DNA from 2 places in the Microbacterium sp. BK668 genome. Region 1 is predicted to be linked to the other one. Evidence: predicted binding sites of a transcription regulator. Region 1 holds the regulator's gene; the other holds the start of a gene.
What was found. Region 1 encodes HrcA, which represses chaperone genes, less so after heat shock. Its sites were predicted from a motif close to TTNGCACTCGNNNNNNNCGAGTGCNAA; they were not measured.
Positions count from the first base shown of each region.

Region 1 (14,622 bases):
GTGCTCGGTGAGCCGGAGCAGCACCGTCTCGTCGACGGGGATCCCGGACTCGTTGTTGATCTCGATCGTCATGAGCGCCCTCGCTTCGGAAGATGATCGCGCGGACCGGACGTGCGCGGTGCGGCGGCACGGCGCTCGGCCCGATTGGCGAACTCGTGCGCCTCGTCGCGCTCACGGCGTGCGGCGAGGCGGCGCTCGTCGTACTCGGAGTAGGCGTCGACGATGCGCCCGACGAGCGTGTGCCGCACGACGTCGTCGCTGGTGAGGTACGAGAAGTGGATGTCGTCGACCTCTCCGAGCACCCGCGTCACCAGCCGAAGGCCCGAGGCGCCCTGCGGCAGGTCGATCTGGGTGATGTCGCCCGTGACGACCATGCGCGTGCCGAAGCCCAGGCGCGTCAGGAACATCTTCATCTGCTCGGGCGTGGTGTTCTGGGCCTCGTCGAGCACGACGAAGGAGTCGTTGAGCGTGCGTCCGCGCATGTAGGCGAGCGGCGCGACCTCGATGGTGCCCGTCGCCATGAGCTTCGGCACGAGCTCGGGGTCCATCATCTCGTTGAGCGCGTCGTAGAGCGGCCGCAGATAGGGGTCGATCTTGTCGGTGAGCGTGCCGGGCAGGAAGCCGAGGCGCTCCCCCGCCTCGACGGCCGGACGGGTCAGGATGATGCGGCTGACCTCTTTGCGCTGCAGCGCCTGCACGGCCTTCGCCATCGCGAGGTACGTCTTGCCGGTTCCCGCGGGGCCGATGCCGAACACGATCGTGTTCTCGTCGATCGCGTCGACGTACGCCTTCTGGCCGAGCGTCTTCGGCCGGATCACCTTGCCTCGGGAGGACAGGATGGCCTCTCCGAGCACCTCCGACGGGCGGGGGCCGCCCTCGGTCTGGAGGATCCGGCTCGATGATGCGACGTCGACGGGACCGAGCTCATGGCCCGCCTTCGTCATGGCGAGCAGCTCGTCGACCAGCGACCGCGCGGCGGCGACGGCGTCGGCGTCCCCCGTCAGCGTGATCTCGTTGCCGCGCACGTGCACGTCGACTCCGGGGTGCTCCCTCTCCACGACGCGCAGGAGGCGATCCTGCGGCCCCAGCAGCTGCACCATCGCGACGCCGTCCGCGTAGACGCGGTCGACCGTGGGGGTATCGTCAGGCACCGAGTGTCTTCTCCTCGAGTTCTCCGGCAAGGACGTGGGCGTGGACGTGGAAGACGGTCTGGCCGGCGTTCGGCCCCGTGTTGAACACGAGGCGGAAGTCGCCTCCGCCGTGTTCGGTGGCGAGCGAGCTGGCCAGCCCGATCAGCTCGGCGAGCAGCTCAGGGTCGCCGGCGGCGAGCTCGACGACGTTGCGGTACTCCTCGGACTTCGGGATCACGAGCAGATGCACGGGCGCCTGCGGGTGGATGTCGCGGATCGCGAACGCGTTCTCGGTCTCCGCGATGATCTCCGAGGGGACCTCGCCCTCCAGGATGCGCGTGAAGATCGACGGTTCGCTCATCCCGTCAGTCTAACGGCGGGCCTCACCAGCGGCCCAGGGTGGCGCTGACGACCGCGATCGCGGCCGGACCCGCCGTCGACGTGCGCAGCACCGTGTCACCGAGGCGCACGAGGGTCGCTCCCGCCGCGCCGAGGCGGTCGAGCTCATCGGGCGCGATGCCGCCCTCGGGGCCGACGACGAGCACGATGTCGCGGCCGTCCGCGTCGTCGAGGGAGGCGCCGGAGAGGGGCTGAGTCGCGGTCGGCTCGAGGACGAGGAGGGTGGATGCCGCGGCCCGCCGGGCGAGGTCGCTCGTGGTCGCGAGGCCGGCGACGTCGGGCAGCCACGCGCGATGCGCCTGCTTGGCGGCCTCACGCGCGATGCTCGCCCACCGGGCCGTGCCCTTCGCCGCCTTGGCCGCATCCCATCGCGACACGCTGCGCGCGGCCTGCCACGGCACGATCTCGTCGACACCGAGCTCCGTCGCGGCCTGCACCGCGAGCTCGTCGCGGTCGCCCTTCGCCAGGGCCTGCACCAGCACGAGACGCGGGACGGCCGCGGGAATCTGGTCGCGCCCCGTGATCCGGACCACGACCTCCTTCGGCGAGACCGCCTCGCACGTGCCGGTGAGCCACGCGCCCCGGCCGTCGCCGACCGTCACCTCCTCGCCCGCCCGCACCCGCCGGACGACGGCGGCGTGGTGGGCCTCCGGGCCCTGCAGCGTCACCGCCTCGCCCGGTCGGGCGGTCCCGGAGCCTTCGAGGAGGAAGTGCAGCGGCATCCGTCAGCCGTTCCGGAACCGATCGCGCAGCTTGGCGAACAGACCCTGGTGGAACTCGGAGAGGCGCGGAGCAGGAGCCTTGGAGTGGCGGGCGAAGTCCTCGATGAGCTTGCGCTCCTTGTGGTCGAGGCGCGTGGGAGTCACGACATGCACGCCCACGCGGAGGTCCCCGCGTTGAGTCCCCCGCAGCGGGGTGATGCCGCGGCCCTTGATCGTGAGCACGTCGCCGGCCTGGATGCCGGGTCGCACCTCGAGCTCGACCGGCCCGTCGAGGGACTCGATCGTCGTGGTGGCACCCAGGATCGCGTCGGGCATCGACACCTCGAGCGTCGCGAGGAGGTCGTCGCCCTCGCGGCTGAAGACCTCGTGCGGCTGCACCGTGACCTCGATGTAGAGGTCGCCGTTGGGGCCGCCCGCGGGACCGACCTCGCCGGATCCCGGAAGCTGAAGGCGCAGGCCGGTCTCGACGCCGGCGGGGATGTCGATCGACACGGTACGGCGCGCTCGCACGCGGCCCTGGCCCTGGCAGGTCGCGCAGGGGTACGGGATCGTCGTGCCGTAGCCCTGGCAGACGTTGCAGGGCTGACTCGTGACGACGTTGCCGAGGAGGCTGCGCACCTGGCGCTGGACCTGGCCCGTGCCGTGGCAGATGTCGCACGTGACGGGCGACGTGCCGGGCTGGCAGCACGAGCCCTGGCAGGTCTCGCACAGGACGGCCGTGTCGACGTCGAGGTCGCGGTGCACCCCGAAGACGACGTCCTTCAGCTCCAGCGTCACCCGGACGAGAGCGTCCTGACCCCGCTCCCGGCGCGAGCGCGGACGCCCCTGCCGCCCGCCGGCGGCGGCTCCGAAGAACGTCTCGAAGATGTCGCTGAAGCCGCCGAAGTTCGCGCCGCCACCGCCGAACGGCGAATCGCCGCCTCCCATGTCGTAGCGCGCGCGCTGATCGGGATCGCTCAGCACGTCGTAGGCGTGGGTCACGAGCTTGAAGCGCTCCGAGGCCTCCTCGCCGGGGTTGACATCCGGGTGCAGCTCGCGCGCGAGCCTGCGGTACGCCTTCTTGATCTCGTCCGGCGTCGCGTCCCGCGAGACGCCGAGGACCTCGTAGTGGTCAGCCACAGTCGCCTTCCTGCCCGCGCCGTGCACGGGATCGTCTGGTTCCGCCGCGCCTCAGCGGGCGTTCTCGTCGTCGTCGAGCATGCGGCTCAGGTAGCGGGCCACCGCCCGCACCGTCGCCAGGTTGCTCGGATAGTCCATGCGCGTCGGGCCCAGGAGGCCCACCCGGGCCCGCGCTCCGGTCGCGTCGTAGTCACTGGCGAGGACGGATGCCTCGGCCAGCCCGAACGCCTCGTTCTCGCGGCCGATGCTGGTCGCGAGGCCGTGGCTGTCGGCCACCATCTCGCTCATGAGCCGGAGGAGGGTCACCTGCTCCTCGATGGCTTCGAGGAGGGGGTAGATGCTGCCCCGGAAGTCCGCCTCGCGGCGCGCGAGGTTAGCTGCGCCGGCGAGGACGAGGCGGTCCTGGCGGAACTCCTCGAGCTCGTCGGCGACGTGCCGAACGATCGCGAGGATCGCCTCGTCGCGGGTGGTCGCGCCGTCCTGCGCGGCCGTCAGGTACTCCTCGACGCGCTGAGACCCCTCCCGGACGTGCCGGCCGACGATGAGGTCGCCGACGGTGACCCGGGCGCGGGTCATGACGTCGTCGCCGAGTTCCGCGCGGACGAAGACGAGCCGCTGCGAGACCCGTCCCGTGTCGGTCACCAGGATCACGATGAGCCGACCGCCTTCGAGGGGAACGAGCTCGACATGCGAGACGCTGGCCTGCGCGAACGAGGGGTACTGCACGATCGCGACCTGCCCCGTCAGCTGCGTGAGCGCTCGGACCGTGCGCACGAGCAGATCGTCGAGGTCCCCGGGCCCGTCGAGGAAGGACGCGATGGCGTGGCGCTGCGCCGGGGTCAGCGGGCGGAGCTCTGCGAGATGGTCGACGAAGACGCGATAGCCCTTGTCGGTGGGGACGCGTCCCGACGACGTGTGCGGCGCGGTGATGAGCTCTTCGTCCTCGAGCAGAGCCATGTCGTTGCGGATGGTCGCCGCCGAGACGCCGAACGAGTGCCGCTCGACGATCGACTTGCTGCCGACGGGCTCGTGCGTGTCGACATAGTCCTGCACGATGGCCCGCAGCACCTGGAGTCCACGGTCCGTGACCATCCCGCCCTCCTCACGCCGAATCGCCTTGGCTGGCACTCTCCAGATCGGAGTGCCAATTCTATCCGATTCGAACGGGGCGGACCGGGATGCCGCGCCCCGGCCGGATCAGTCGGTCAGCGCGCGCACGACGGCGTCGGCGAGAAGCCGCCCGCGCCGGGTGAGGACGATCCGCCCGCGGAGCGCGGCGGGGCCTTCGATGAGCCCGTCGGCGATGAGGGTCGCGACCGCATGACGGCCCTCGCCGAGAAGGTCGGCGATCGGCATGCCCTCCCGGATGCGGGTGCGCAGCAGCACGCTCTCGAGGGCGCGGGCCGCGGCATCCGGTCGCTCCCGTCCTGCCGCGGGAGACTCGCCGAGCGCGAGTCGCTGCGCGTAGGCAGCCGGGTGCTTCACGTTCCAGAACCGGACGCCGCCGACATGACTGTGGGCCCCGGGGCCGAAGCCCCACCAGTCGTGACCCTGCCAGTACGCGAGGTTGTGGCGGGAACGGTGCCGCGCATGCGTGGACCAGTTGGAGACCTCGTACCAGTCGTAGCCCCCTGCGGCCAGAAGCTCGTCCGCGAGCTCGTACATGTCGGCCTGCAGGTCGTCGTCCGGGGCCGGCACCTCGCCGCGACGGATCTGGCGGGCGAGCTTGGTCCCGTCCTCGATGATGAGCGCGTACGCCGAGACGTGGTCGGGCTCGAGGGCGATCGCCGTCTCGAGCGATCGCCGCCAGTCGACGAGGGACTCGCCCGGGGCGCCGTAGATGAGGTCCAGGCTCACGTCCAGCTCGCTCGCGCGCGCAGCGGCGACGGCGGATGCGACGTTGAGGGGGTCGTGGGTCCGGTCGAGCGCGCGGAGGACATGCGGGACCGAGGACTGCATGCCGATCGACAGGCGCGTGACGCCGGATGCCGCGAGCTCGGCCGCGACCGAGTCGGTGACCGTGTCGGGATTCGCCTCGACCGTCACCTCCGCGTCCGGCTGGATGCCGAACGCGGAGCGCACGCCGTCGAGCATGCGCCCGAGATCGCCGGGCGGCAGGAGGGTCGGCGTCCCGCCGCCGAAGAACACGGTCGCGGCGGGCCGGAGCGGGCCGGAATCCGCGAGCACGCGCTCGGCGAGCGCCACCTCCTGCAGGAGGGTGTCGGCGTACTCGTCCTGCCGCGCGCCGCGCAGCTCGCCGGAGGTGTAGGTGTTGAAGTCGCAATAGCCGCAGCGCACGCGGCAGAAGGGCACGTGCAGGTAGACCCCGAACGGCGTGTCGGGATCCGCGCGGACCTCGGCGGGGAGCGCTCCGTCCGCGGGAGCGGCCTCGCCGATCGGAAGGGCCGAGCCCATCAGGCGGGGGTCGCGTACAGCGGCGAGATGGCCCGCAGGTAGCGCGTGAACAGCTCGCGACGGCGGCGCCGCACGAGCGCCGGCAGCACCCGGTACAGGAGCGAGACCGGACGGTCGAAGGCGCGCACGGTGAACCACACCTCGTCGTTCTCGTGCCACTCGATCATGAACGACTCCTCGCCGCTGACCACCGATCCGCCGACCGTCCCGAGCGCGAAGCCGACGCGGCGCGGCTCCTCGATCGCGAAGATGACGCGCAGCTCGCCGTCGGCGTTGCAGCCCTGGACCCGCCCCTCCACGACGATCGTCGTGCCGGCCGCGACGAAGGGGGTCCCGTCGGCATCGAAGCGCTGTTCGACCTCGCTGCTGCTCGGCGCGACGGGGTTCCCCTCCGCGTCGAAGCTGACCCCCGAGTACATGGGACCGGATGCCGGACGAACGTCCTTGACCGTGAGACCGGCGCCCTTCTGGGCCACCCACGACAGCAGTGCTTCGCTCGCCGACCGGAAGCGCGTCTCGCCGCTGCCCAGGCGCCAGGACTCCTCGGCGGGAGTGCTGCGCTCCGGCGGGTACTGCATGAGGTCCGGCGCCTGCGTCGCCCCGACGGCGGCGTAGTCGACGGTCTCGTCCTTGAACGTTCCGCGGCGCATGTGTTCCAGGCTACTTCTGCTTGCCCTCGACATCCCCTGAGAGGGCGGCGATGAACGCCTCCTGGGGGACCTCGACGCGGCCGACCATCTTCATGCGCTTCTTGCCCTCCTTCTGCTTCTCGAGGAGCTTCCGCTTCCGCGTGATGTCGCCGCCGTAGCACTTGGCGAGGACGTCCTTGCGCATGGCCCGGATGTTCTCGCGCGCGATGATGCGCGCGCCGATGGCGGCCTGGATCGGCACTTCGAACTGCTGGCGCGGGATGAGCTTGCGCAGGCGCTCGGTCATCATCGTGCCGTAGGCGTAAGCCTTGTCTCGGTGGACGATCGAGCTGAAGGCATCCACCTTGTCGCCCTGGAGCAGGATGTCGACCTTGACGAGATCCGCTTCCTGCGAGCCTGCGGGCTCGTAGTCGAGACTCGCGTAGCCCTGGGTGCGGCTCTTGAGCTGATCGAAGAAGTCGAACACGATCTCGCCGAGCGGCATGTTGTAGCGCAGCTCCACGCGCTCCTCGCTGAAGTACTCCATGCCCAGCAGCTGGCCGCGCCGGCCCTGGCAGAGCTCCATGACAGTGCCGACGTAGTCCTTCGGCAGGAGGATCGCCGCCTTGACGACGGGCTCGGACACCGAGGCGACGCGCCCGTCCGGGTACTCGCTGGGGTTGGTCACGGTGACGTGCTCCCCCGTGTCGGTGAGCACCTCGTAGATGACGCTCGGCGCCGTCGTGATGAGGTCGAGGTCGAACTCTCGCGAGAGGCGCTCGGTGATGATCTCGAGGTGGAGCAGGCCGAGGAAGCCGCAGCGGAAGCCGAAGCCGAGCGCCACCGACGTCTCGGGCTCGTATTGGAGCGAGGCGTCCGAGAGCTTCAGCTTGTCGAGTGCTTCGCGGAGGTCGGCGTAGTCGCTGCCGTCGATCGGGTAGATCCCGGAGAAGACCATCGGCTTGGGGTCGGTGTAGCCGGCGAGAGCCTCCGACGCCGGCTTCCGCTGGTTGGTGATCGTGTCGCCCACCTTCGACTGGCGCACGTCCTTGACGCCGGTGATGAGGTAGCCCACCTCGCCGACGCCGAGGCCCCTCGTCGGGGTCGGCTCCGGGCTCGAGACCCCGATCTCGAGCAGCTCGTGCGTCGCCCTCGTCGACATCATCTGGATGCGCTCGCGCGGCTCGAGCTTGCCGTCGACCATGCGGACGTAGGTCACGACCCCGCGGTAGGCGTCGTAGACGGAGTCGAAGATCATGGCGCGCGCCGGGGCGTCCGCGTTCCCCTTCGGGCTCGGGATGTCGCGCACGATCCGGTCGAGCAGCTCCTCGACACCCTGCCCGGTCTTGCCGCTCACGCGCAGCACGTCGTCCGGGTCGCCGCCGATGAGGTTCGCCAGCTCCTTCGCGAACCGGTCGGGGTCGGCGGCGGGGAGGTCGATCTTGTTGAGGACCGGGATGATGTGCAGGTCGTTCTCGAGAGCGAGGTAGAGGTTCGCGAGCGTCTGCGCCTCGATGCCCTGTGCCGCGTCGACGAGGAGGATGGCGCCCTCGCATGCCGCGAGCGAGCGTGAGACCTCGTACGTGAAGTCGACGTGGCCGGGGGTGTCGATCATGTTCAGCGCGAACGTGGTCGCCGAGCCCGTGGCGGGGTCGACGGCGCCCCACGGCATGCGCACGGCCTGGCTCTTGATCGTGATGCCGCGCTCACGCTCGATGTCCATGCGGTCCAGGTACTGGGCGCGCATGTCGCGCTCCGCGACGACGCCGGTGATCTGCAGCATGCGGTCGGCGAGGGTCGACTTGCCATGGTCGATGTGGGCGATGATGCAGAAGTTGCGGATCGCCTCGGGAGCCGTGGCGGACGGCTCGAGGGGCTTCAGGGCGCGCGGGGACATATCCGGCTCAGTCTACCGGCGGGCGGCCCCGCGCCCGGGCCGTTCATGCCCTGCGCCCGGGCCGTTCATGCCCCGGGTGCGGGCAGTCGCCCGAGGCCCTCCAGCAGGTCGTCGCGGCGCGCCGCGCAGCAGACGCGGATCCATCCCTCACCCGTGCGGCCGAAGGCGCTGCCCGGTGCCACGGCGACCCGGTGCTCGTGGAGGAATCGCTCGGCCCAGGCCGCGACATCCCCGTCCGTCGCGTGCGAGACGTCGATCCAGAGGTAGAAGGCCCCCGTCGGGGCGAGGTACGTCAGCCCGCGCTCGTCGAGGAGCGCCGTCGCGGCGACGAGGTTCTCGCGGTAGTGCGCGGCCGCCGCGCGCACGTGGTCCTGGGAACCCGTGATCGCTTCCAGCGCCGCGTGCTGCGCGGGCATGTCGACGCACGAGATGGCGGACTCCTGCACGCGCAGCATGGTCGCCGAGAAGCCTCTCGGCGTCACGAGCCATCCGACGCGCGCACCCGTCATGGCGTACGTCTTCGACGTCGAGAAGACCGAGAAGACGCGGTCGTCGGCGTCGAGCGAGGCGGGGCTCACGTGCGGGATGCCGTAGGTGAAGGCCTCGTAGCACTCGTCGCTGAGCACCCACAGGTCGTGCCGTGCAGCGAAGTCGAGCAGTGCCTGGATCGTCGACGGCTCGAAGGTCGACCCGAGCGGATTCGACGGCGAGTTGACGATGAGCAGCCGCGTGCGGTCGGTGACGAGGGCCTCGAGCTGGGCCAGGTCGGGCTGGAAGCCCCTCTCGGGGCTCAGTGCGTAGGGAACGGGCACGGCGGCCAGCATGTGGGCGTTCATCGTGAAGGTCGTATAGCCGGGGTCCGGCACGAGCACCTCGTCGCCGGGCGCGAGCGTGAGGCTCATCGCCTGGTGCAGCGCCTGCGTGGCGCCGACGGTCACCCAGACCTGCTCCACGTCGACCCGCACGCCGTTCGCCTGGTCGAGCCGGTCGACGATCGCGCGGCGCAGCGGCGCGATGCCCCCGTTGGGGCCGTAGCGGACGTGCCCCTCCCGCCAGGCCGCCGCCGCTGCTTCCCGGATCGCCGGCGCAGGCTCCTCCCCCGGCTCGCCGACGGCGAGGATGATCGCGTCGTCCAGTCGCAGCGCCTGCTCGAGGATGTGCCGGACACCGGAGCCCGGCATGCCGAGGATGTGGTCCGCGAGGCGTGGCATGCGGCCCACTCTATGGCGCCGGGACGGGCGGTGAGCTGCTCCGGATCCGTACGACGGCGACGACTGGGATGCCTCGGGCAGAGGCATCCCAGAACTCGTCCGCCGGTGCCGATCCGGTCTCGGGCGCCGACGTCGCAGGGCCCGTAGTGTGGCTCCATGACAGTCCAGGTGGTGCTCGTGCACGGCATCCGGACGTCGGCGACCATGTGGCGCGCGCAGGTGGAGCATCTCGAGCGGCGCGGCAATCCGGTGACGGCGGTCGATCTTCCCGGACACGGCAGCCGGAGGGCCGAGGACTTCACCCTCGACGGCGCCTTCGCCACCATCGACGAGGCCGTCCGGGCGGCCGCCGAGCAAGGTCCGGTGCTGCTGTCGGGCCATTCGATGGGCGGACTGCTGGGCATCGAGTACGTCGGCGCCGAGATCCCGCCCCCCGTCGCCGGCTTCATCGCGGTCTCCTGCACGGCCGTCCCGCGCGGGGTGGGCCTCGCCGCCTATCGCATGCTCGCGCGCGGCTTCGATTCGCTCCCTGACCGCGGGATGTGGCTCACCGATCGGATGCTCGACCGCATCCTGCCGGCGGAGACCCGCGCCGACTTCGGCGCGGGCGGCTACGCCCTGGACGCGCAGGACGTGGCCCTTCGCAGCCTCTCGGTCCTCGATCTGCTCGCGGCGCTCGGTCGGATCGACGTGCCGCTGTGGTTCGTCAACGGGCAGTACGACCAGCTCCGCGTCAGCGAGCGGCTCTTCCTGCGGGTGGCTCCCCAGGCCGAGCTCATCGTTGTGCCGCGGACCACGCATCACGTCACGGTGATGCGTCCCGAGGTCTTCAACGCCGTCCTCGAGCTGGCGCTGGCGACGCTCGAGGCTTCGGGGAGCGCGTCAGCAGGCGGCTGAGGCGCGGTTCGGGTGAGGAGGCTTTCCCTGATAGACTCGGTGATTGGTTTGCGCGTGGGTCCCACCCTGCGCGCGCCGGAGGCGCCCCTCTACCGCTGGCCGGCAGTCATCCGAATTCCTCCGAACGAAAGAACGTCGACACGTGGCGAACATCAAGTCGCAGATCAAGCGCAACAAGACCAACGAGAAGGCGCACGAGCGCAACAAGGCCGTCAAGAGCGAGCTGAAGACGCTCGTCCGCCAGACCCGCGAGGCGATCGCAGCCGGTGACAAGGCCGCTGCCGAGAAGTCGCTCTCGAAGGCGACCCGCAAGCTCGACAAGGCCGTGAGCAAGGGCGTCATCCACCGGAACCAGGCGGCGAACCGCAAGTCGGCGATCTCGAAGCAGGTCGCGGCGCTCTGAGTCGCTGAGCACGTCGCACGAAGGCCCGTCCCGTCAGGGGCGGGCCTTCGTCGTTCGCCGCCGCCGCATCGAGTCGAGCGCGCGGGTCCGAGTCGAGCGCGCGGGTCCGAGTCGCGCCCTGTGAGGCCATGTCTCACGCCCCGGAGCCCGACCCTGCTGATCTGCGGGGGGAACGGATGCTGCAGCTCCGCGGATCGCGGGTCAGGAGCCGTACGGCGCTCGCGTCGCGATGACCGTCACAAGGCGTTCGAGCGAGAACACCGGGTCGCGCGAGGCGCCCTTCACCTCCGCGTCGGCACGGGCGGCGGCCTGGATAGCCATGCCCAGCGAGTACTCGGACCACCCGACCAGATCGCGACGGGCCCGGTCGACCTGCCAGTCCTTCAGCCCGAGCCGCGATGCGACGGCGACCGACGACTCGCGACTGCCCGCGACCCGCGCCATCGTCCGCAGCTTCATCGCGATCGCCGCCACGAGCGGCACCGGATCCGCCCCCGAGGCGAGCGCGTGCCTCAGCGCGATGAGGGCGTCGCCGTAGCGGCCCGCGATGGCCGTGTCGGCGACCGTGAAGGCCGAGGTCTCCACCCGCCCTCCGTAGTAGCGCTCGACGACCTGCTCGGTGATGTCACCGGGCACGTCGGCGACGAGCTGCTGACAGGCGGCCGCGAGCTCGGTGAGGTCATCGGCGAACGCCGACACGAGGGTGCGGAGGGCGATGGGCGCGATGCGCTTCTTCGCGGCCTGGAACTCGCCGGCCGCGAAGTCGAAGCGATCGCTGTCGCGCTTGACGGCGGGGCAGGCGATCTCGACACCGCCGCCCGTGCCGGCGCGGATCGCGTCGAGCAGCTTCTTGCCGCGAACCGTCGCTCCGGTGTGTCGGAGCACGACGGTCGCTCCCTCCTGCGGCGCCGCGAGGTATGAGATCGCCTCGGCGAGGAAGGAGTCCGAGCACTTCTCGACACCCGAGACCCGGACCAGGCGCGGCTCACCGAACAGCGACGGCGAGGTGACCGACAGCAGGGTTCCGGAGGCGTAGTCGTCGGCGCGGACATCGGAGACCTCGAGGCTGGGATCCTCCGCCCGGAGGTAGTCCCGCAGCGTCGAGATCGCTCGCTCGGCGCAGACCTCTTCGGGGCCTGAGACCAGGACGATCGGCGCCGGCTGCGGATTCCGCCACGGCAGCTGAGGGATGGCGCTGCGGACCTTCGCCGGAGCGGCCCGTCTCGAACTCGTCGCCATGCATACAGCCTAATCAGCGGTGCTGACGTCGCCCCGCTCCCGCCACACGGCCACCGCTCCGCTGCTCTCGTGCCACAGCGCCAGCATTCCCTGGTCATCGGTGCGGGCCAGGACAGCGCCCAGATCGGCGAGCAGGTCGAGCGTCTCGCGTCTCGGATGGCCGTAGCCGTTGTCCGACCCCACCGTCACGAGCGCGACGGCGGGATCGATGCGCTCGTACAGCTCCGGCGCCTGATCGGCGCTGCCGTGATGAGCCACCTTCACGACCTCGTACGGAGGTCGAAGGGTTCCGGATGCCGCAAGCCCGCGCTGAGGGGACGCGGACAGGTCGCCGAGGAACAGCGCGTGCGGCACACCACCTCCCGCGATGTCGACCACCACGCTCGCGTCGTTTCCGCCCGGGAAGGCCCTGCTTCCGGCGGGCGGCCAGCGGATCCGCCACTGCGCGGCACCGAGACCGCCGTGCTCTCCCGCGACGGCCGGGGCGACGCTCGCGCCGGCGCTGTCGAAGTCCCGCAGCAGGGCCTCGTCGGCCGCCGACGTGGGAGGTCCGTGACGGACGTGGGCGACGCGGCCGATCACGGCGGCCGAGCCGCCCGCGTGATCGAGGTCGAAGTGCGTCAGGACGAGCAGGTCCAACCGTCCGACCCCGGCGCGGTCGAGGCATCCGCTCAGGGCCTCCGGCTCCGGTCCCGTGTCGATGAGCGCGACCTCCCCCGCCGAGCGGATGAGCACCGCATCCCCCTGCCCCACGTCGCACGCGAGGATCGTCCAGTTCGCGGGAAGGGTCAGCGGCCCGGCCACCGTGCCGAGCGCAGAGCTGCCGGTGAGCACGCCCACGACGGCCGCCGCGAGGAGTGCGGAGACGGTGCGCAGCGCCGGTGGCACGCGTCGCAGCGTGAGAACGGCGCCCACCGCGCCGAGTCCCGCGAGGGCGAGTGCGCCGGGCCAACCCTCGAGCCACGGCAAGGCTCCGCCGGGCACGTCGGCGAACGTGTGCGCGGTTGCGGCGATCCAGGCCGACGGCACCCAGGCGATCGCTGCGAGCCCCGATTGGAGGACCGGGATCGACAGAGCGAGGCAGGCGGCGAGCCCCACGACCGTCGCGGCGGGAGCGGCGGGAGCCGCGAGCAGATTGGCCACCACGCCGTACAGCGGGACGGTCGGGTCGATGAGCACCAGCAGCGGCCCGCACGCCAGCTGGGCCGCGATCGGCACCGACAGCCCCAGGGCGAGCGAGCGCGGCATCCACCTCTCCAGTCCGGACGCGAGCGGTCGTGCGAGCAGGAGAAGCGATGCGGTCGCGACGGCGGACAGCGCGAATCCCAGCGAGGTCGCCAGCCACGGGTCGCCGATGAGCAGCACCGTGACCGCGAGCGAGAGCACCGAGATCCCCACGGCGGGGCGTCCGAGGGCGACGGCGAGCATGGCGACGGCGGCCATGACCGCCGCCCGCGACACGCTCGGCTCAGGTGTGACGAGCACGACGAAGCCGCCGAGAGCCGCCATCGACGCGGCGATGCGGACGCCGCGCGACGCTCCCGCCAAGGCGGCTGCGGCGAACGCGGTGCCCACCACGAGGGCGCAGTTCGCGCCGGACACCGCGGTGAGGTGGGAGAGCGAGGACGATGTCATCGCCTCGTCGAGAGACGGCTCGACGAGGGTCGTGTCGCCGACGGCGAGACCGGGGAGGAGGCCTCCGCCCGGTTCCGGCAGCCCCTCCGCGGCGGCGGTCAGGCCGTGGCGCAGCGCGCCGGCTGCCGCGAGGAGGCCGACGGGAGGCTGGACGACCGCGACGCCGCGGCCGGCGAGGAGATCCACGACGGCCCGCTCGCCGGCATCCGTCGCTCGTGTGCTTCCCGCCGCGACGACGATCGCACCCACGTCGAGCTCCGCGAGGCCCTCGACCTCTTCCGGATGCACGCGGATGCCGATCGGGAGGTCATGTCCGGGGACATCCGCGCGCCCCGCCCGGACGATCGTCACGACGGCGTCGAAGGCCAGCTCCCGCGACGCTCGCTGCTCGACCTTGCCCACGACGGTCGCGGTCACCTCGATGGCGCGCCCGCCGCCCACGACCGAGCGCAGGTCGTCGCGCGCGGGCTCGGCCAGCGCGACATGCGAGGCGACGGCCGATCCCGCGGCAAGCGCCAGCACGAGCGCGACGAGCGCCGTCCCGTGCCGGCGCGGGATGAGTGCGACGGTGCCGGCCGTGATCGCCCAGCCGGCCAGCGCGAGGAATCCGGCCATGGCAGGTGCCAGCGTGGCGACGATCGCGACGCTCCACGCCCACCCGGCGACGGCGAGAAGACGCAGCCGCCTGAGCCTCCGCCGGGCCGCGGGCGAGACTGTCACACCGTCACCAGGTCCCTCAGCGCCTCGAGCATCCTGTCCCCGATCCCCGGCACGGCGAGCAGGTCCTCGACGCTCGTGAATCCGCCGTTCGCCTTCCGCCACTGGATGATCCGCTCCGCCATGGCAGGACCGATGCGGGGCAGCGTGTCGAGCTCGCCCGCGTCCGCTGTGTTGAGGTTCACGCGTCCGTCGCCGGCCGGCACCGA
Region 1 is NZ_SNWG01000001.1:2,592,058-2,606,679, reverse strand. Features, by position in the region: gene ybeY (rRNA maturation RNase YbeY) at 1-72, opposite strand, end outside; gene EV279_RS11665 (PhoH family protein) at 69-1,100, opposite strand; gene EV279_RS11660 (HIT domain-containing protein) at 1,144-1,491, opposite strand; gene EV279_RS11655 (16S rRNA (uracil(1498)-N(3))-methyltransferase) at 1,514-2,251, opposite strand; gene dnaJ (molecular chaperone DnaJ) at 2,255-3,370, opposite strand; gene hrcA (heat-inducible transcriptional repressor HrcA) at 3,422-4,462, opposite strand; gene hemW (radical SAM family heme chaperone HemW) at 4,568-5,785, opposite strand; gene EV279_RS11635 (DUF1990 family protein) at 5,785-6,435, opposite strand; gene lepA (translation elongation factor 4) at 6,446-8,311, opposite strand; gene EV279_RS11625 (aminotransferase class I/II-fold pyridoxal phosphate-dependent enzyme) at 8,377-9,522, opposite strand; gene EV279_RS11620 (alpha/beta hydrolase) at 9,679-10,419, shown strand; gene rpsT (30S ribosomal protein S20) at 10,562-10,822, shown strand; gene holA (DNA polymerase III subunit delta) at 11,024-12,061, opposite strand; gene EV279_RS11605 (ComEC/Rec2 family competence protein) at 12,071-14,416, opposite strand; gene EV279_RS11600 (helix-hairpin-helix domain-containing protein) at 14,413-14,622, opposite strand, start outside.

Region 2 (14,622 bases), 2.6 Mb from region 1:
GTGAAGTCGGGCGACGTGTTGGCCGGCGAGAACGTGATGATGCCGGAGCTGACGTTGCTGTCGAGGAAGAGCTTCGTCACACCCGACGCCGCGGCGCCGATCATGGCCGACACGCCCTCGCTCTGCAGCTTCGGGACCGTGGTCTCGAACGCCTTGTTGTCGGCGTCACCCGAGTCGCCGAAGGTGGCGTCGACGGTGACGCCCTTGGCCGCCTCGTTGACCTCGGCGACGGCGAGCGAGACGCCGGCCTCCTCGGGCGGGCCGAGGAAGGCCAGGCTGCCGGTCTGCGGCAGCACCGTGCCGATCTTCAGGGTGAGATCCTCCGCGGGGCCCTCGGGCGCTGCGGACGATGCGCTACCCGTCCCACCACCGGCGCAACCGGCCAGGACGAGGGCGCTTGCACCTGCGATGGCGAGTCCGCTGAGGACTCGCACGGTGCGCGAGCGAGTCAAGACGCTCATGTTGCTCCTTGCTGTGAATGAACGCGGGCACGGCTCGGGCGCCGCCCCAGTGCCACAAACCTAACCGGGCGTCGCGCTCTTGTGTATTGCCTTTCGTTAACGGTTTGTAACGCGACCCAATCGTTATGCGAAGAGTCGGAATACCGCGCCGGGGTATACGGTTGGAGGTAGGTACCCCACGGGGGTATCATCACGAATGAAGGGCACTTCCATGACGACGAACGAGTTCCAGGTGACCGGCATGAGCTGCGGGCACTGCGAGGCCGCGGTGCGCAAGCATGTGGCCGAGGTCCCCGGCGTCGAGGGCATCGAGGTGAGCGCCGCCACGGGTCGCCTGGTCGTGACCGCGTCGTCCCTGAGCGACGAGGCCGTGATCGCGGCCGTCGACGAGGCCGGGTATGAGGCGGTGCGGATCTGATGAGCGTTTCCCACCGCGCAGCCGCGGGCGGTGCCGCCGCGACGCAGGCGATCGATCTCGAGATCACCGGCATGACGTGCGCGTCCTGCGCCGCGCGCGTCGAGAAGAAGCTCAATCGCCTCGACGGGGTCGAGGCATCCGTCAACTTCGCCACCGAGAAGGCGCACGTCGTCGCGCCGCGCGGCGTCGACCCGCGGGCCCTCGTCGCCGAGGTCGAGAAGACCGGATACGGTGCACGGGTGCCCGAGCCGGTCCACGAGCACGCGCACCACGTCGAGCCGGAGCTGGGGTCGCTGCGCCGCCGCCTTCTCGTGGCGATCGCGCTGGCCCTTCCCGTGATCCTCCTCGCGATGATCCCCGCTCTCCAGTTCCCGGGGTGGCAGTGGGTCTCGCTCGCGCTCGCGACCCCGGTCGTCACGTGGGCGGGCTGGCCGTTCCACCAGGCCGCATGGACGAACCTCCGCCACGGCGCCGTCACGATGGACACCCTGATCTCGGTCGGGGTGACGGCGGCCTACCTGTGGTCGCTCTACGCGCTCTTCTTCGGCGGCGCGGGGATGATCGGCATGACGCACGGGTTCGAGTGGACGATCTCGCCGACGGATGCCGGCGGCAACCTGTACCTCGAGGTCGCCGCGGGGGTCACCATGTTCGTGCTGGCCGGCCGCTACTTCGAGGTCCGCTCGAAGCGCCAGGCGGGCGCGGCTCTCCGAGCCCTGCTCGAGCTCGGAGCGAAGGACGTCGCGGTGCTCCGTGACGACCTTCTCACCGGCGCGCGCACCGAGGTGCGGATCCCCGTCGAGCAGCTGCGCGTCGGCGACGAGTTCGTCGTGCGGCCGGGCGAGAAGATCGCCACCGACGGCACCGTCGTGTCGGGGACGTCGGCCGTGGACGCCTCGACCGTGACGGGCGAATCAGTCCCCGTCGAGGTCGTGGAGGGCGACGGCGTCATCGGCGCCACCGTCAACGTCGGCGGAGTCCTCGTCGTGCGCGCGACCCGCGTCGGCACCGACACGCAGCTGGCGCAGATGGCCAAGCTGGTCGAGCAGGCGCAGTCCGGCAAGGCCGCCGCGCAGCGGCTGGCCGATCGCATCTCGGCCGTCTTCGTGCCGATCGTCATCGCCATCGCCCTCGCCACGCTCGTCGTGTGGCTGCTGCTGGGCTACCCGGCCGCCGCCGCCTTCGGCGCCGCCGTCGCGGTTCTCATCATCGCCTGCCCGTGCGCGCTCGGCCTCGCCACGCCCATCGCGCTGCTCGTCGGGACCGGCCGCGGCGCGCAGCTCGGCATCCTGATCCGCGGACCCGAGGTGCTGGAGTCGACCCGCGCCGTCGACACCGTCGTGCTCGACAAGACCGGCACCGTGACCACGGGACGGATGTCGCTCGTCGACGTCGTCGCCGCGCCGGGCGTCGCCCGCGCCGAGGTGCTGCGGCTCGCGGGAGCCCTCGAGCACGCCTCCGAGCACCCCGTGGCCCGGGCGATCGCGAAAGCCGCTGCGGCGGAGACGGGCGCTCTCCCCCGGGCCGAGTCCTTCCAGAACCTCCCCGGCACGGGAGTCTCGGGAATCGTCGAGGGACACGCCGTGGTCGTCGGCCGCGCCGCGCTGCTCGCCGACTGGGCCCTGACCCTCGAGGGACCTCTCGCCGAGGCATCCGCCCGCTTCCGATCCGAGGGCAGGACGACGGTCGTCGCGGCGTGGGACGGTGAGGTGCGCGGCGTCCTCGCGGTCGCCGATCGCGTGAAGCCCACGAGCGCCGAGGCGATCCGGCAGCTGCGCGACCTCGGCCTCGCGCCCGTGCTCCTGACGGGCGACAACGAGACCGTCGCGCGACGCATCGCCGCCGAGGTCGGCATCGAGCGCGTGGTGGCCGAGGTGCTCCCCGCCGACAAGGTCGCCGTCGTCGCGTCGCTCCAGGCCGAGGGCAAGGTCGTCGCGATGGTCGGCGACGGCGTCAACGACGCGGCCGCCCTCGCGCAGTCCGATCTGGGTCTGGCGATGGGGACGGGGACGGATGCCGCGATCGAGGCCTCCGACCTGACCCTCGTGCGCGGAGACCTCCGCAGCACGGCCGACGCGATCCGGCTCTCGCGCGCGACTCTGCGCACGATCAAGGTGAACCTCTTCTGGGCCTTCGCCTACAACGTCGCGGCGGTCCCGCTCGCCGCGCTGGGGCTGCTGAACCCCATGATCGCCGGAGCGGCGATGGCGTTCTCGAGCGCCTTCGTCGTCGGCAACAGCCTGCTGCTGCGCCGGTTCCGCAGCACCGCGGACGGTGCTCCCGCCGGGGCCGTGCCCTCCGACTACCCTCGGCACCGCGCAGACCACCTCGTGAAGGAGGAGCGATGACCCTCGCAGAAACGCCGGCCGCGGCATCCATCGACGCCCCTGACGGGCACGGCCACCACGGCTACATCACCGACAAGGACAGGTACCTCAACCGCATGAAGCGGATCGAGGGCCAGGCACGGGGCATCCACAAGATGGTCGAGGAGGAGAAGTACTGCATCGACATCCTCACCCAGATCAGCGCGCTCACGAGCGCCCTGGAGGCGGTCGCGATCGCCCTTCTCGACGATCACCTCAAGCACTGCGTGCTGGATGCCGCCAAGCTCGGGGGCGCGGAGGCCGACGCCAAGATCGCCGAGGCGACGCAGGCGATCGCCCGGCTGGTGCGCTGACCCCGGTCGTTCGATCGACGCGGCGGCTCCCCCGCGGGGGCCGCCGCTTTCGCGTCTCGGGCGTCACCGGGTCATTCGGTCGACATCCGCTCACCGATCGAGCCGAGATGACGCTGATGAGCCGGGGTCAGGTGAGCTCGGCGACGTCGGAGACGCCGGCGTCCACGCGCTGCGCGCGTGAGCGGCGGGAGGCGATCACCGAGTCCGCCGTCAGCAGGATGAGCGCGAGCCAGACGAGGGCGAAGCCGATCCAGCGCTCCAGCGACATCGGCTCGCCCAGCAGCCACACGCCGATGATGAACTGCAGGATCGGAGCGATGAACTGCAGCATGCCCATGAGCGTCAGCGGGGCGCGCCGGGCGCCGGCCGCGAAGAGGAGGAGCGGTACGGCCGTCACGACCCCCGCGAGCAGGAGCAGGACGGTGTGCCCCGCGGACTCCTGCCCCATGGACAGCCCGCTCGTGACGGCGATGACGAGGAGCTGGATGACGGCGACCGGCGTGAGCCACAGCGACTCGAGCGTCAAGCCGCTGATCGCGTCGACCGACGGGCCGATCTGCTTCTTCACGAGGCCGTAGAAGCCGAACGAGAAGGCGAGCGTGAGCGCGATCCACGGGAAGGCGCCGTACCCGATGACGATGACGAGCACGGCGGCGGCGGCGATGCCGATCGCGATCCACTGCATGATGCGCAGTCGCTCGCGCAGCACGAGGACGCCCAGCAGCACCGTCACGATCGGGTTGATGAAGTAGCCGAGGCTCGTCTCGACGACGTGGCCGGTGAGAGTCCCGATGAGGTAGGTCTGCCAGTTCACGTAGATGAGGGCGCCGGCGAGGACCGTCCACCACACCAGGCGCCGATTGCGCAGGATCGCGATCAGCTTCGGCCACGTGCGTGTGACGGTCAGCAGGAAGGCGCAGAAGACGAGGGAGAGGATGATGCGCCACGCGACGATCTCGAACGGTCCGGTGGGCGCGAGCGCGAGGAAATACAGCGGGAGGAAGCCCCACAGGAGGTAGGCGAAGAACGCGTAGACTCCGCCGACGAAGTGCTCGCGCCCGGCATCCGTGCCCTTCGCCTGCCCGGCCGCGCCGGCGGGCACGGCGGACGAGGACACAGCGTCGGGGTTCACCCCCCAAGCCTAGGACCGCTGCCGCGCGGGCGACGCGGGACGAGGCATCCGCCCCTGCCGTCCATGCCGCGAATCCTGCCATCGGGAAAGGCGGAGGGGCCCGGATGCCGAAGCACCCGAGCCCCTCGCGAATGGTCCGTCGTCAGCGGACGACGACCGCGAGCACGTCGCGAGCCGACAGGACGAGGAACTCGTCGCCGCCGAACTTGACCTCGGTGCCGCCGTACTTGCTGTAGATCACGCGGTCGCCGACGGCGACGTCGAGCGGGATGCGGTTGCCGTTGTCGTCGATGCGGCCCGGGCCCACAGCCACGACCTCGCCCTCCTGGGGCTTCTCCTTCGCGGTGTCGGGGATGACCAGACCGCTGGAGGTGGTCTGCTCGGCCTCGACCTGGCGGATGACGATGCGGTCCTCGAGCGGCTTGATGGACACCTGAGTGGAAACCGTCACGGTCTACCTCTTCTTTCTTGAGACGAAGACTGGTTAGCACCCACACGCTGGGAGTGCTAATCCAGTGTAGGCAACGGGCTGGCACTCGTGCAACGTGAGTGCCAAAACGACGTCATGTGACGGATGCCTCGAAGCGGCGTCGGAGTCGCGCGGCGACGTACGCTGGCCGGATGGACCTGCCCGAGCTGACCGCGCTGCTGACCCCGGAGGGGCTGCGGCTGCTCGACCAGCTCGGCACGATCGACTCGGCCGACGACGTCGCCCGCGCCGTGTCGCGACTGCGCGCCCTCGGACACTCCCCCGACCTCGTGTCGGCCGTCGTCGGCCAGGCCCGGCTGCGCACGCGTGCACGGGGGAAGTTCGGCCCGTTCGCCGATCGGATGCTGTTCACCCGCGCGGGTCTCGAGCAGGCGACGAGGCTCGCCATCGCCGGCCGGCACGCCGAGAGGTTCCGCAGCGCGGGATTCTCGTCTGTAGCCGACCTCGGCTGCGGGATCGGCGGCGACGCCCTGGGGCTCGCGGCGCTCGGGCTGAAGGTCGTGGCCGTCGACGCCGACGCAGTGACCGCGGCGATCGCGGCATACAACCTCGCGCCCTTCGGCGAGGACGTCTCCGTGCGGCAAGGGCGTGCCGAGGACGTCGTGGCCGAGGGGGACGTGGCGGCGGAGGCGTACTGGCTGGACCCGGCGCGCCGCACGGCCGGCCACGGCGAGACGTCGCGCACCCGCCCCGAGGACTGGTCTCCGTCGCTCGACTGGGTCCTCGACCTCGCCGCGCGGCATCCCGTCGGCGTCAAGCTCGGTCCCGGTCTCGATCGCGACCTCCTTCCCGACGACGTCGAGGCGCAGTGGGTGAGCGCCGACGGGTCGACGATCGAGCTCGTGATCTGGTCGGGCGCGCTTGCCCGCCCGGGCGTGCGCCGCGCCGCCCTCGTCGTGCGCGGCGACACGGCGGCGGAGCTCACCGCCGCGACGGATGCGCCGGATGAGCCGACCCGCCCCCTCGGCGAGTTCGTGCACGAACCCGACGGCGCCGTGATCCGGGCCCGGCTCATCGGCGACGTCGCGCGGTCGCTCGAAGCCGGGATGCTCGACGAGCACATCGCCTACCTCACCTCCGACGCCGGGCTGACGAGCCCGTTCGTCTCGTCGTTCCGCGTGCGCGAGGAGCTGCCCGCCGACACGAAGAAGCTCGCCAAGGCTCTGCGCGAGCGCCGGATCGGGCGCCTCGAGATCAAGAAGCGGGGAGTGGATGTCGATCCCGCCGCGCTGCGGAAGGCGCTGTCGCTCAAGGGCGAGGGATCGGCGACGCTCATCGTCACCCGCGTCGGCAAGAGGCGCGTCGCGCTCCTCGCCGATCGCGTCGGCTGAGGCCGAGGTCGCCCCGCGCCCGCCGCGCGTCGAAGCGGCGCACGTGGGATACCCGGCCACGAGCGACCCAGCGGAGGAATCCGCGCGGGCGGAGGACCCGAGGGCCCGATCGACCCTCCCCCGGCCGAATCCCCTCCGCTCCGCGGCGGACCCGGAATACCCCGCCATGAGCCGCCCAGGGGAGGATTCCGCGCGGGCGGAGGACCCGACGGCCCGATCCACCCTCCCCCGGCCGAATCCCCTCCGCTCAGCGGCGGACCCGGGACACCCGGCCATGAGCCGCCCAGCGGAGGATTCCGCGCGGGCGGAGGACCCGAGGGCCCGATCCACCCTCCCCCGGCCGAATCCCCTTCGCTCAGCGGCCGGCCGCCGACCCGAGGAAGCAGGCTCAGCCGACGAAGCCTGCCGCGACTGCGGCGAAGAGCAGCCACCCGGCGCTGTAGAGGAGCGAGACCGCGCCCAGCACGAGCGCCCACAGGGCCACCGCCCGGCTCTCCAGCGGCCGGCGCAGCGCGAGGATCGCCGCGACGATTGCCGCGATGCCGAGGAGGAACCCCCAGCCGACGAAGAGCGACACGGCGAGCGCGACGATCGAGAAGCCCAGCGCCCACGCGGCGAGGCCGCGCGCCGGCCGAGCCGGCTCGGGCATGGCCCACTGCACGAGCGGCGCCGACTGCTCGCCGTCGGGATCCGCGGGCGCCGACTGCGTGGTGATGGCGGTGGGGCCCGTCGGGAGCCGCTGGAAGCCGCCGCGGTGCCCGCCCGGCAGCACGGACTCCGCCCCGGCGTCGCCCAGCTCGCGCGCCGGATCGCTGAGCGGCTCGGGCCGGGCGGGGACCGCGGGGCCTGCGGACGCGCCTACCGGCGGTTCCGGTCGGGGAATCGACGGCTCCGGGGTGGGCCCGTCGTCCCGCGTCGTCACGCGGCCACCTCTCCGGGCGCCTCGGCGACCTGGATCTCGGTGACGGGCAGGGTCGAGTCCGCGCCGAACTCCAGGGTCGACGGCCGCCGCCCGGCCGTGATGAGCTCGGAGGCGAGGGCCGCGATCATGGCGCCGTTGTCGGTGCAGAGCGAGAGCGGCGGTATCCGCACGACGACGCCCGCGGCATCCGCCCGCTCCAGCGCGACGTCGCGCAGACGGCGGTTCGCGATGACGCCCCCGCCGAGGAGCAGTCGCGGCACACCGTGGTCTCGGCACGCGGCGAGCGCCTTCGTGACGAGGACGTCGACGACGGCCTCCCGGAAGCTCGCGGCGACGTCGGCGACGGGCACCGGCTCGCCTGCCGTCTGGCGCTGCTCGACCCATCGAGCGACCGCCGTCTTGAGTCCCGAGAACGAGAAGTCGTAGCGGTGCGCGGCCATGTCGGACGCACGGGAGAGACCGCGGGGGAACGGGATCGCGTCGGGATTCCCGGATGCCGCGGCGCGGTCGATCTCGGGACCGCCCGGATACGGCAGCCCGAGCACGCGGGCGACCTTGTCGAAAGCCTCGCCGGCGGCGTCGTCCATCGTCTCCCCGAGCAGCTCGACGTCGGCGGTGAGATCGCGGACGAGGAGGAGCGACGTGTGGCCGCCGCTCACGAGGAGAGCGACCGTGGGGAACTCCAGCGGCGGCGCGTCCGAGTCGAGGATGTCTGCGGCGATGTGACCGACGAGGTGGTTGACGGCGTAGAGCGGCCGGTCCAGCGACACGGCGAGGGCCTTGGCGGCGCCGACGCCGACCATGAGGGCTCCCGCCAGGCCCGGGCCGGAGGTCACGGCCACGGCGTCGATGTCGGCGAGCGTCACCCCCGCCTCACCGAGTGCCGCCTCGATCGAGGGCTGCAGCGCCTCGAGGTGCGCGCGCGCGGCGACTTCCGGAACGACGCCGCCATAGCGTGCGTGCTCGTCCATGCTGCTCGCGATGGTGTTGCTGAGGAGCGTGCGTCCGCGCACGATGCCGATCCCGGTCTCGTCGCAGCTCGTCTCGATCCCGAGCACCAGCGGCTCGTGAGCGTGTGCAAGGTCGTTCACGTGCACGCGCCTCCCTGCCACGCGGCACCGGATTCGGATCGGGCCGCCGGATCCGGGCGGGGCGCGGCATCCGATCCGGATCCGGCGCTGTGCTCCGGATCCGGCGCCCGGTGAAACGCCCATCCCCGCAGGTCGAGGCGCATCACGATGGCGTCGACATCGTCGGGCTGGTAGTACCGCGGGCGACGGCCGACCTCCGCGAAGCCCTCGGATGCGTACAGCGCCTGCGCCGCGGGGTTGTCGGCGCGCACCTCGAGGAAGACCTCCTGCACGCGCCGGGCGGATGCCTCGGCGAGCAGCGCTTCGAGGATCGCTCGGCCGCGCCCACGGCCTCGGGCCGCCTCGGCGATCGCGATCGTCTGGATGTCGGCATCCGTTCCGCCCTCGGGGGCGCGCAGGCCCGCGTAGCCGATCACACGGCCCGCCTCTTCGGCCACCAGGTAGTAGGAGTGCGGCGAGGCGAGCTCGGCGCGCATCATGGCGTCCGACCACGCGTCCGTCGGAAACGACGCCCGCTCCAGCGCCATGATGGCGCGGAGGTCGTCGGGGGTCGCGGGGCGCAGGCTCATGCGGCGCCTCCCGCCGGGGTGGTGACGCGCTTCGGGCCCGCCGACAGCGTCACGTCCGGCGAGCGGAGGTAGAGGGCGTCGGCAGGGCCGATCGTGCGACCGGCGTCGACGGCGCGAGCGGCGGCAAGGGCGAGCATCGCGGCGCCGATCCGGTCGGTGTCGCGGCGGAGGATGCTCCCTGCCGCCAGGACCGCGTCGATCTCGTCTCGCGGCGAGAGCGCCGGTCCCCCGATCCGCACGGGGAGCCCGTCGTCGTCGAGGCCCTGGTAGACGGTGTAGGCGAACTCCCGACGGCGCGCGTCGGTGACGATCGCGAACGCGTCGTCGTCGCTGTCATCGCGTCCGCCGGTGAGCGCGCTGTGCAGCAGCAGCTCGAGCGCGGCGGCGTCGTGGCTCACCACGGGGACGACGGGGACCCCTCGCCCGAGCGCGAAGGCGCGCGCGGCGGCGATCCCGACGCGGAGGCCCGTGAAGGGCCCCGGACCCATGCCGGCAGCGACATACGTGATGTCGGACGGGTGAGCGGATGCCTCGGCGAGCGCGCGCTCGACGAGCGATCCGATGACCTCGGCGTGGCCGCGGGGATCGACGCTCTCCGCCTGGGATCGGACGACGCCGTCGGGCTCGACGACCGCGACGGCGGTGCCGAGGGACGTGTCGATGCCGAGGATCACGCCCTCCAGGCTAGTCCGACCCGCGCCCTGGGTCGTGGCACGACGGGGGCGCAGCGACGGAGGCGAGACGCGCAGACAGGGCCATCACGCCGGGCGCGGGCGTGTCGTCACGCTCGCGCGACGACCGGGGATCTCGTCGGCCGCGAGCGGCGCCTACGCCCGGTGGCGGGTGATGGTGACGATGCGCGGAGCGTCGGCGTCCATCTCGGCGGCCGCGCGGCCGCTCGTACCGCACGCCGAGTCCACGCCGGCGCCGCCCCACTCGCGCTCGAGTTCGATGTCCCACCAGGAGTCCGAGACGGCGTCGACCAGCCCGCGACCCCACTCGACCACCACGACCGAGCTGTCGAAGTCGATGTCGAGATCATCGAGCTCGGCGGCCGAGCCGAGGCGGTAGGCGTCGACGTGCACGAGGGGTGCACCGCCCACGAGCGAGGGGTGCGTGCGGGCGATGACGAAGGTCGGGCTCTGCACGGGGCCGCGCACGCCGAGGCCCGCCGCGATGCCGCGCGTAAGCGTGGTCTTGCCCGCGCCGAGGGGCCCGGTCAGCACGACGAGGTCACCGGGACGCAGCATCCGCCCGATCCGCTCGCCCAGCTCCTCCATGCTCGCCGGGCTCTCGATCTCACGTCGCCCCGCGAGGCTCTCGAGTCCGTCCGTCGTCGTTCCCATGTCCCCTGCAACGTTCGAGGGAGCCTCCGCGTTCCCGCTCACGAGGAGACCTGGCGGCGGGGCACGCGGGGTCCGATGCGCGTCACGATCTCGTAGTTGATCGTCGACGCGGCGTCCGCCCACTCATCGGCGGAGGGGACCCCGAGGGTGGCGTCGCCGAACAGCACCGCCTCGTCGCCGACCCGGACGGGGTGATCGCCGACGTCGACGACGAACTGGTCCATGGCGATGCGTCCCGCTGCGCGGAAGCGCTCGCCGCCGATGGCGACCGGACCGGCTCCGGACGCCGTGCGCGGCACCCCGTCGGCGTACCCGAGCGGGATCAGGGCGAGCGTGGTCTCCCGCTCCGTGCGGTAGGCGTACCCGTACGAGACGCCGTGGCCCGCGGGCACGCGGCGCACGGCCGCGACGGGTGCGCGCAGCGTCATGGCCGGCCGCAGCCCGAGATCGCCGGAGTCCCGATCGGCGAAGGGCGAGAGCCCGTAGATCGCGACGCCGAGGCGCACGCACCCGAGGCGCGTCTCGGGGAGCGCGATGGCGGCATGGCTCGCCGCGATGTGACGGAGAGCGGGCGCGAGACCGGCGGACGCGGCGAGGCCCAGCGCGTCGTGGAAGACGCGCGTCGCGGCCCGGTCGTCGTCCGCGGAGGCGTTGGAGAGGTGGCTGAAGATCCCGATCACCCGGAGCTTCCCGATCCGCTCGAGCCGCGCCGCCTCCGAGAAGACGACGGGGTAGTCCTCCGGCGCGATGCCGTTGCGGCCGAGTCCCGTCTCGAGCTTGAGGTGAACGGCGACAGGACGGTCGACGGATGCCGCGGCCGACGCCTGCAGCAGCTGCTCGAAGCTCGAGATGCCGAGCTCGATGCTCGCGGCCGCCGCCTCGCGGAAGCTCGCTCCCGGCGCATGCAGCCACGCGAGGATCGGGGCGTCGACGCCGGCGCGGCGGAGGGCCAGCGCCTCGCCGACGTCGGCGACGCCGAGCCGGCTCGCGCCCCCGTCGAGGGCGGCGACGGCGCTGCGGGCCGCGCCGTGACCGTAGCCGTCCGCCTTGACGACGGCGATGACCTCGGACTCCGTGAGCCGCCGCAGGTGACGGACGTTCGCCGCGATCGCCCCGACGTCGATGGTCGCCTCCCGGAGCACGCCGGCAGGCATGCGGCTCACGACGACGCCCCCGCCGCGCTCGGCGCGGACTCGGCGATCACGTACGCGGTCGCGAGATTCGCGTCGTGCGACATCGACAGATGCATCATCGTGATCCCGCGTTCGGCCACGGCCGCCGCCGTCGATCCGGTCAGCACGAAGACCGGGCGACCGGATGCCTCGGCGGCCACCTCGATCTCGGTCCAGTGCACGCCGTCCGATCCGCCGAGCGCCTTGATCAGCGCCTCCTTGGCGGCATACCGCGCCGCGAGCGAGCGGGGGTGCCGCACCCGCTCCGACGGCGAGAAGAGCCGCTCGACGAGCCGCGGCGTGCGCTCGAGTGTGCGCTCGAACCGCGGGATGTCGACGAGATCGACGCCGATTCCGACGATCATGAGACCTCCCCTGCGCCGCGGCGCGGCATCCGTCACCCTATCGCGGCGCTGCTCGAAGGCTCGGCGCCTTCCGTCCCGCTGCGCTCGCTCGACGACCGGGTTCACCGATCGGTCGTCGAGCGAGGGAGCTCGGCGCCGTCCGTCCCGCCGTGCTCGCTCGAGGACCTCGGCCCTCTCGCCCCTACTCGACGGTGACCGACTTCGCCAGGTTGCGCGGCTGGTCGACGTCGAGGCCCTTCGCCGTCGCGAGGCCCATCGCGAAGATGTGCAGCGGCACGACGGCCAGGAGCGGCTCCATGAGCGGGTCGGCGAGCGGGATGTGCAGCACCTCGTCCGCGAACGGCAGCACCGCCGCGTCGCCCTCTTCGGCCACGGCGATGACGCGGGCACCGCGAGCGCGGATCTCCTGGATGTTCGAGACGACTTTGGAGTGCAGCACGGGCGACTCGCGCGGCGACGGCACGATCACGAAGACCGGCTGCCCCGGCTCGATGAGTGCGATGGGCCCGTGCTTGAGCTCGCCCGCGGCGAAGCCCTCCGCGTGGATGTAGGAGATCTCCTTGAGCTTGAGCGCGCCCTCGAGCGCGATGGGATAGCCCACGTGACGGCCGAGGAAGAGCACCGAGCGGGTGTCGGCCATCCAGCCGGCGAACTGCTCGATGTGCTTCTGCGAGCGGTCGAGGATGCGCTGGATCTTCTCGGGCACGGCCTCGAGCTCGAGCACGTGCTGCGCGATCTCGGTGGGGCTCAGCGCTCCGCGCACGCCGCCGAGGTGGAGAGCCAGGAGGTACAGCGCCGTGATCTGTGCGACGAAGGCCTTCGTCGAGGCGACGGCCACCTCCGGGCCGGCGTGCGTGTAGACGATCGCGTCCGACTCGCGGGGGATCGTCGCACCCTGCGTGTTGCAGATCGAGACGGTCTTGGCCCCGGCTTCCCGGGCGTACTTCACGGCCATGAGGGTGTCCATCGTCTCGCCGGACTGGCTGATCGACACGACGAGCGTTCGCGGGCCGATGACGGGGTCGCGGTAGCGGAACTCGTGCGCGAGCTCGACGTCGACCGGCACCCGTGCCCACTGCTCGAGCGCGTACTTCCCGACCATGCCCGCGTAGGCGGCCGTGCCGCAGGCGATGACGATGATGCGGTCGATGCCCGCGAAGAGGTCGTCGAGACCGTCCAGCTCCGGGATCGAGACGACCCCGTCACGGATGCGGCCGCGCAGCGTGTTCGCGACGGCCTCGGGCTCTTCCGACACCTCCTTCGCCATGAACGACGACCACCCGCCCTTGTCGGCGGCGGCGGCATCCCACAGCACCTCGAAGGGCTCGACCTCGACGATGTCTCCCGTGAAGTCGGTGACCTCGACGCCGGAGGGCGTGATGGCGACGATCTCGTCCTGACCGATCGCGAGGGCGTGGCGGGTGTGCTCGACGAAGGCCGCGACGTCGGAGGCGAGGAAGTTCTCGCCGTCGCCGAGACCGATGACGAGTGGGGAGTTGCGCCGTGCGCCGACGACGAGGCCGGGCTGCTCCTCATGCATCGCGAGGAGGGTGAAGGCGCCCTCCAGCTGCGAGACGGTCGTGCGGAAGGCCTCGACGAGGTCGCCGCCGTTCCGGCGGTACTCGCGGCCGAGAAGTACCGCGGCGACCTCGGTGTCGGTCTCGCTGCGGAACGTGTAGCCCTCGGCGAGGAGATCGGCCTTCAGGTCGGAGAAGTTCTCGATGATGCCGTTGTGGATGACGGCGAGGTCATCGTGGTCGGCGAGATGCGGGTGGGCGTTCGCGTCCGTGGGGCCGCCGTGTGTCGCCCAGCGCGTGTGGCCGATGCCGGTCGTGCCGTCGGCGAGCGGGTGGGCGGCCAGGTCGTCGCGCAGGACGCTGAGCTTGCCCGCCTTCTTGCGTACGCCGAGGCCCCCGTCGCCGTCGATCACGGCGATGCCGGCGGAGTCGTAGCCCCGGTATTCGAGGCGCGCGAGCCCGGAGAGGAGGATGGCCTGGCTGTCCCTCGGGCCGACGTATCCGACGATTCCACACATGCCCCCCATGGTAGGCGGGGGGTTTCGTGAGATGCCTGTACAAAGGGCGGATGCCGCCGCCCGCGTCAGAGCTTGCGCAGGAGCACCCGCTCCACCGCGTGGTCCGCCGCCTTGTGCAGCACGAGCGTCGCGCGGTGCCGCGTCGGCTTGACGTTCTCCTCGAGGTTGGGAAGGTTGATGTCGTTCCAGAAGCCGAGGGCCATGGAGACGGCCTCCTCGTCCGTCAGCTCCGCGAACACCTTGAAGTAGGAGGTGGGGTTGGCGAAGGCCGCGCGGCGGAGGGCCAGGAACCGCTCGACGTACCACTGCGTGATGTGCTCGGTCGCGGCATCCACGTAGATCGAGAAGTCGAACAGGTCGCTCACGGCCACGTCGTTGGGCTGCGGCGGGGGCTGCAGCACGTTGAGCCCCTCGACGATGACGACGTCGGGCCGGCGCACGGTGACGTGGGCGTCGGGGACGATGTCGTAGCGCAGGTGCGAGTAGAACGGCGCATGCGCCTCGGCGGCGCCGCTCTTGACGTCGGTGAGGAACTGCACCAGCGCACGGCGGTCGTACGACTCGGGGAAGCCCTTGCGGCCCATGAGCCCCCGGCGCTCCAGCTCGGCGT
Region 2 is NZ_SNWG01000001.1:982-15,603, forward strand. Features, by position in the region: gene EV279_RS00005 (ABC transporter substrate-binding protein) at 1-461, opposite strand, end outside; gene EV279_RS00010 (heavy-metal-associated domain-containing protein) at 673-879, shown strand; gene EV279_RS00015 (heavy metal translocating P-type ATPase) at 879-3,227, shown strand; gene EV279_RS00020 (metal-sensitive transcriptional regulator) at 3,224-3,559, shown strand; gene rarD (EamA family transporter RarD) at 3,687-4,661, opposite strand; gene groES (co-chaperone GroES) at 4,834-5,124, opposite strand; gene EV279_RS00035 (SAM-dependent methyltransferase) at 5,313-6,512, shown strand; gene EV279_RS00040 (hypothetical protein) at 6,901-7,434, opposite strand; gene tsaD (tRNA (adenosine(37)-N6)-threonylcarbamoyltransferase complex transferase subunit TsaD) at 7,431-8,525, opposite strand; gene rimI (ribosomal protein S18-alanine N-acetyltransferase) at 8,522-9,094, opposite strand; gene tsaB (tRNA (adenosine(37)-N6)-threonylcarbamoyltransferase complex dimerization subunit type 1 TsaB) at 9,091-9,768, opposite strand; gene tsaE (tRNA (adenosine(37)-N6)-threonylcarbamoyltransferase complex ATPase subunit type 1 TsaE) at 9,922-10,440, opposite strand; gene alr (alanine racemase) at 10,479-11,594, opposite strand; gene EV279_RS00070 (holo-ACP synthase) at 11,600-11,977, opposite strand; gene glmS (glutamine--fructose-6-phosphate transaminase (isomerizing)) at 12,159-14,012, opposite strand; gene coaA (type I pantothenate kinase) at 14,078-14,622, opposite strand, start outside.
Region 2: groES (co-chaperone GroES) is a predicted target of HrcA. The motif match lies at 5,221-5,247, and genes of this name have one in related genera.